DNA from 3 places in the Citrobacter braakii genome. Region 3 is predicted to be linked to each of the others. Evidence: predicted binding sites of a transcription regulator. Region 3 holds the regulator's gene; each other region holds the start of a gene.
What was found. Region 3 encodes PhoB, which activates phosphate uptake and scavenging genes when phosphate is short. Its sites were predicted from a motif close to CTGTCATAAAACTGNCNNAT; they were not measured.

Region 1 (2,275 bases), 1.2 Mb from region 3:
GCTTTACCGCTGCTGTCCTTCACGTTGGTCTTCCATGCAGCACGAATCTGCTCAACCACGCTGTCCGGCAGGCTGGCGTAATCCAGGTCATTAGCCTGTTTGCCACCATTTTTGTACGCCCAATCGAAGAACTTCAGCACTTCAGCGCCCTGCTCAGGTTTCTTCTGCTCTTTATGCACCAGGATGAAGGTGGTGGAAGTGATCGGCCACGCATCGTCACCTTTCTGGTTAGTCAGATCCTGGGCGAAGGTTTTGCTCCAGTCAGCGCCTTTTGCAGCGTTGGCAAAGTTTTCTTCGGTCGGACTTACCGGTTTGCCATCAGCAGAGACCAGCTTGGTGTACGCCAGGTTGTTCTGCTTAGCATAAGCGTACTCAACGTAGCCGATAGAACCCGGCAGACGCTGTACGAACGCAGCGATACCGTCGTTACCTTTACCGCCCAGACCGGTCGGCCAGTTAACGGTAGAGCCGGAACCAATTTTAGATTTCCACTCTTCGTTCACTTTCGCCAGGTAGCTGGTGAAAACGAATGAAGTACCGGAACCGTCAGCACGACGCACAACGGCGATATTCTGAGAAGGCAGCTTCAGACCCGGGTTCAGTTTGGTGATGGCTTCATCATCCCACTTCTTAATTTTACCGAGGTAGATGTCGCCCAGCGTTTTACCGTCCAGCACCAGTTCGCCGGATTTCAGGCCAGGGATGTTCACCGCCAGCACCACACCACCGATAACCGTCGGGAACTGGAACAGGCCTTCTTGCGCCAGTTTCTCGTCAGACAACGGTGCGTCAGAGGCGCCGAAATCAACGGTATTGGCCGTAATTTGTTTTACACCACCGGAGGAGCCGATACCCTGGTAGTTTACTTTGCTACCGGTCTCTTTCTGATAGGTATCTGCCCATTTGGCATACACTGGCGCAGGGAAGGTTGCACCTGCACCTGTCAGGCTCGCTGCTGCAAACGCAGAAAACGCGCTCATGGATAAGGTCGCGGCGACAACAGTTGCGACAGTGGTACGCATAACTTTCATAATGTCTCCTGCACGGTTTTCGTAAATCGTTGTTTGAGTTGCTACTGTGAGCAAAATAGGACAAACAGGTGACAGTTAAATGTACGAAATATGACAGTTTTATGACAATGAAAAAATTGGGAAGTTTTTTATCTAAAAATACATTTAAAACAGAATGTTAATCACCATCATGACAATAACATTTCGCTGAAATTTTCTTTTTATGACACTGAAAACAGTAGTTGAAGATGACGGTTTGTCACATAAAACAGGCGGGATAATTGATTAAAAACAGAACAAGCTAAAAAAATGCCCCACTTACAGCAGGGCATTTTCAGTTCAGTTAAGTGCGGATTACTCTACGGTAACCGACTTTGCCAGGTTACGCGGCTGGTCCACGTCGGTGCCTTTAATCAGCGCCACGTGATACGCCAGCAACTGCAGCGGAACGGTGTAGAAGATCGGTGCAATCACCTCTTCCACATGCGGCATCTCAATGATGTGCATGTTTTCGCTGCTGGTAAAGCCAGCATCCTGGTCCGCAAAGACGTACAACTGACCGCCACGGGCGCGAACTTCTTCAATGTTGGATTTCAGTTTTTCCAACAGTTCGTTGTTCGGTGCAACTACGATAACCGGCATATCGGCATCAATCAGCGCCAGCGGACCGTGTTTCAGTTCGCCTGCAGCATAAGCTTCAGCGTGAATATAAGAGATCTCTTTCAGCTTCAGCGCGCCTTCCAGCGCAATCGGGTACTGATCGCCACGGCCCAGGAACAGCGCATGGTGTTTGTCTGAGAAACCTTCCGCCAGAGCGGCAATGCGTTTGTCCTGAGACAGCATCTGCTCAATACGGCTCGGCAGTGCCTGCAGACCGTGAACGATCTCCTGCTCGATAGACGCATCCAGGCCTTTCAGACGAGACAGTTTCGCCACCAGCATCAGCAGAACGGTCAGTTGGGTGGTAAATGCTTTCGTGGAGGCCACACCGATTTCGGTACCGGCATTGGTCATCATCGCCAGGTCGGATTCGCGCACCAGAGAAGATCCCGGTACGTTACAAATAGCCAGCGAGCCCAGATAGCCCAGCTCTTTAGATAAGCGCAGACCTGCCAGGGTATCCGCCGTTTCACCGGACTGGGAAAGGGTAATCATCAGGCTGTTACGACGCACGGCGGATTTGCGATAGCGGAACTCGGAAGCGATTTCGACATCACAAGGAATACCAGCCAGCGATTCAAACCAGTAGCGGGACACCATACCGG
Region 2 (2,275 bases), 460 kb from region 3:
TCCGCGAGCATTATGGCGATGCCGAGCTCCTGGCTTAACCTTACCACCAGGTTTCCCAGCTTGTGGATATATGCCTGGCCACTTCCCCGCGTGGGCTCATCGAGGATCAGCAGGCGCGGGCGTGTGACCAGCGCGCTGGCGAGCGCAAGCTGGTGCTGATCATCTTCCGATAATGCCGCCCCTTTGGCCTGACGCAGTACGAACAACTGTGGAAACAGGCGGTAAATATCACTGCTGTTCATCGTTTCGCTTTCCTCAACCGCCTGGCGCGCAATATGCAGATTTTCCTCTACCGTCAATTGCGAAAAAATCCGTCTCTCTTGTGAAACGTAGTTAATGCCCAGCGCGATGCGATTTGCCGCCGGAATGGGACTCAGGTCGCGCGGCGGCGCGCCAGCCTGATGCCAGAACATGGTGCCGCTTTCGATCGGTAAATTGCCGATAATGCAATTGGTCAGCGTAGTCTTTCCCATCCCTGGAAGCCCCAGCACACCGGTACATTTACCGGGCAGCAGGTCGAGATCCACATCCCATAGGGAGTGTTGATTACCGTAATAATGATTCACTGCGCGAAGACTCAACATAGATTCCTCCAGCATGATGCTATCCGCCCCACGTACAGGTCGTCGGAAGAAAATTGCAATTCTCTTGCCAGAAGAGGGATTGGGGTCAAAAAACAGCAGGAGAGTGTGCCGCGCAGGCGGTAACGTCTGGCTGGCCGGAGGGCTGGCGTTGTTTTGTGCACATTGCCAGTGCCTGGCGGTGTCGTAATGGTGCAGGCAAGAAAATGATGAAAATGCGAGCAAGATCCCGGCCATTCCAGGCCGCTTCGTTAGCTGATAAATATCAAAAAATAGCGATAAATTTTTTTTATCCCTCCGGAAAAGGGAGTGAGGGCGTTTTTGCCAGGCTACAGTCCATACGGGCTGGAGGCAGTTATCCACTATTCCTGTGGATAACCTTGTGTATTAGAGTTAGAAAACACAATGTAAGCGAGAGAAGACGCGGCCTGCGACTAAATTGATGCGAAAGACGGCTCGGGATAATAGTCATTAAATTACAGAATGTTAGATAAAATCAATGGCTGTCGCAGAAGTGTCATGCGTTGCCACAAAACTTTCATCGGGCGGCTTGACAAATGTTAAAAAAGTCATTGCTTTGGGGATAACACGTTTTTGCTGGTGTTTTATCTTGTCTGAGGCCAAATTTTAGCCTGCGGTCACGGTCATTCTGATGGCGTATCAGAAATATTCTGGTGCGTTACTGTTTTTTCATCCAGTATATTTTACTGGCAAAATATACGACTGCGAGTAAAATTACACACCTGCCCGCCCATTGCTTCAGGTAGCTGCTCATGAGTAAACCGTTCAAACTAAATTCCGCTTTTAAACCCTCTGGCGATCAGCCTGAGGCTATTCGCCGTCTGGAAGAAGGGCTGGAGGATGGTCTGGCGCATCAGACGCTACTGGGGGTGACGGGCTCGGGGAAGACATTCACCATCGCTAACGTAATTGCGGACTTGCAGCGGCCTACCATGGTGCTGGCTCCCAATAAGACGCTGGCCGCGCAGTTGTACGGTGAGATGAAAGAGTTCTTCCCGGATAACGCGGTGGAGTATTTCGTCTCCTACTACGACTATTATCAACCGGAAGCCTACGTTCCAAGTTCTGACACCTTCATCGAGAAGGATGCCTCGGTTAACGAACATATTGAGCAGATGCGTCTGTCGGCGACCAAAGCGCTGCTGGAACGTCGGGATGTCGTCGTTGTCGCGTCAGTTTCCGCTATCTATGGTTTGGGCGATCCGGATCTGTATCTGAAAATGATGCTGCATCTGACGGTGGGGATGATTATCGACCAGCGTGCGATCCTGCGCCGCCTGGCGGAACTGCAATATACCCGCAACGATCAGGCATTTCAGCGCGGAACCTTCCGCGTGCGTGGTGAAGTGATCGACATTTTCCCGGCTGAATCCGACGACATTGCGCTGCGCGTGGAACTGTTTGATGAAGAGGTCGAACGTTTATCGCTGTTTGACCCGCTTACCGGGCAGGTTGAATCCACGATTTCGCGCTACACCATCTATCCTAAAACGCACTACGTGACGCCGCGCGAACGTATCGTGCAGGCGATGGAAGAAATCAAAGTTGAGCTGGCAGAGCGGCGTAAGGTCCTGCTGGCAAATAACAAACTGCTGGAAGAACAGCGGCTAAGTCAGCGTACGCAGTTCGATCTGGAAATGATGAATGAGCTGGGTTACTGCTCGGGGATTGAA
Region 3 (2,275 bases):
GGTATAGGGCATCACGCGAATTTCCAGATGCCGTCCGGTATTGAGTACCAGATTGATCGGTCGGCTAAAATCGCGCGTTTTCAGATATTGTGTAAATTCCGGGTAGCGCAACAGGTTAAGAATATTTTGCCCGCTATCGTCCGGCCAGCGCAGTCCCAGAACCTGCTGAGCCAGTCCGTTACACCAGAAGATACCGCCTTCTTCAGTGGTCAGCACCACCGCGTCGGGTAGCGATTCCGCCCCGCTGCGAAAACGTTTAATCAGATTACCCAGTTCACGACGGCGCTTTTTGTTGCGCAGTTGCATTTGATGCAGCCCGTACAGCAACGGCTCCCAACTGCCTCGCCCCGGCGGCGGCGTCATGCTTCTGTCGACCCATAGCCACCAGGACAAACGTAATAAATTCCAGAAATGCCAGATAAGCAGGCCCGTTACCGACGCCAGTAAAAACCAGGGCAGGTAACCGAAAAAAGCGCTAAGGATAAATGCCGGTATGCAGCACAGGATCAGCTCCAGTACCAACCTTTTCCATGACAATCGTTCTAGCAAACGTCTTACTCCCTATACGGCCTATTCCTTCAGGCCCTGATTCTTGTCAGTCAGAAGCGGGTTGAAAAACGATATCCCGTCCCGCGAACCGTCTGCACCATACGATCGTGTCCGCTGTGCTCCAGCGCCTTACGTAAGCGGCGGATGTGCACATCCACTGTCCGGTCTTCCACGTACACATTGGTTCCCCAGACATGATTGAGGAGTTGCTCGCGACTGTAGACACGCTCGGGATGAGTCATAAAGAAGTGCAACAGTTTGAATTCGGTCGGCCCCATATCCAGCGGATCCTCGCCGGTCATCACGCGATGCGAGGTGGGATCAAGGCTTAGCCCCTGCATCTCTATAACCTCTTCCACCGCCATCGGTGAAATACGACGCAGAACTGCTTTAATACGCGCCACCAGCTCCTTGGGAGAAAAGGGCTTGGTAATATAGTCATCCGCGCCGGTTTCCAGCCCCCGGACGCGATCTTCCTCTTCCCCCCTCGCCGTCAGCATCATCACCGGGATATCCCGCGTCATCGCTTCGCGCTTGAGATGTTTAATAAACTGTAGACCCGAGCCGCCGGGAAGCATCCAATCAAGCAGGACGAGATCCGGCCAGGGTTCATTGAGTTGGTTCACAGCACTGTCATAGTCTTCGGCTTCAACGGGTTGAAATCCGTTTTGCTCGAGCACGAAGCAGACCATTTCACGAATTGGAGCTTCATCTTCTACGACCAGAATACGTCTCGCCATGATTTGCCCTGTTTGTAATTAAATCGTTTGCCATCAATACAGTGCCATTATGCGTCAGTTTTATGACAGATTTATGAAAAGATAGTCCAGGTTTAACGCAGCCCGGCGAATTATGACAGCCCGGAGACAAGATATTCCCACTCGTGAAGGGTTATAATCCCCGCCATTGTTTTACCGTCATGGAACTCTTATGCGCATCCTTCACACGTCTGACTGGCATCTGGGCCAAAATTTCTACAGCAAGAGCCGCGCCGCCGAGCATCAGGCCTTTCTCGACTGGCTGCTGGAAACGGCACAATCCCAGCAGGTGGATGCCATTATTGTGGCAGGCGATATTTTCGATACCGGCTCACCGCCTAGCTATGCCCGTGAGCTGTATAACCGTTTTGTCGTCAATCTGCAGCAAACCGGCTGTCATCTGGTGGTGCTGGCAGGCAACCACGACTCTGTCGCCACGCTCAATGAATCCCGCGATATTCTGGCGTTTCTCAACACCACGGTGGTTGCCAGCGCTGGCCATGGGCCGCAGATACTGCCGCTACGCGACGGTACGCCGGGGGCGATCCTGTGTCCGGTGCCTTTTTTACGTCCGCGCGACATCATCACCAGCCAGGCTGGGCTGACAGGACAAGAAAAACAGCAGCATTTACTGGGCGCAATCACCGACTATTATCAGCAGCAGTATCAGGATGCCTGCACGCTGCGCGGCGACCACAATCTTCCCATCATTGCGACCGGGCATTTGACCACCGTCGGAGCCAGTAAAAGCGACGCCGTACGTGACATTTATATCGGTACGCTGGACGCCTTCCCGGCGCAAAACTTCCCACCGGCAGACTACATCGCGCTGGGACATATTCACCGGGCGCAGGTTATCGGCGGCACGGAACATATTCGCTACTGCGGCTCGCCGATTGCCCTCAGTTTTGACGAGTGCGGCAAAAGCAAATGTGTACATCTGGTGAGCTTTGACGCGGGGAAACTTA

Region 1: a site for PhoB is predicted at 1,120-1,139, ahead of pstS (phosphate ABC transporter substrate-binding protein PstS). Genes of this name have one in related genera too.
Region 2: a site for PhoB is predicted at 1,106-1,125, ahead of uvrB (excinuclease ABC subunit UvrB). Genes of this name have one in related genera too.

Annotation. Positions count from the first base shown of each region.
Region 1 is NZ_CP045771.1:977,949-980,223, reverse strand. Features, by position in the region: gene pstS (phosphate ABC transporter substrate-binding protein PstS) at 1-1,031, opposite strand, end outside; gene glmS (glutamine--fructose-6-phosphate transaminase (isomerizing)) at 1,365-2,275, opposite strand, start outside.
Region 2 is NZ_CP045771.1:4,285,694-4,287,968, reverse strand. Features, by position in the region: gene GFC06_RS20255 (ATP-binding cassette domain-containing protein) at 1-584, opposite strand, end outside; gene uvrB (excinuclease ABC subunit UvrB) at 1,355-2,275, shown strand, end outside.
Region 3 is NZ_CP045771.1:4,741,793-4,744,067, forward strand. Features, by position in the region: gene phoR (phosphate regulon sensor histidine kinase PhoR) at 1-549, opposite strand, end outside; gene phoB (phosphate response regulator transcription factor PhoB) at 600-1,289, opposite strand; gene sbcD (exonuclease subunit SbcD) at 1,480-2,275, shown strand, end outside.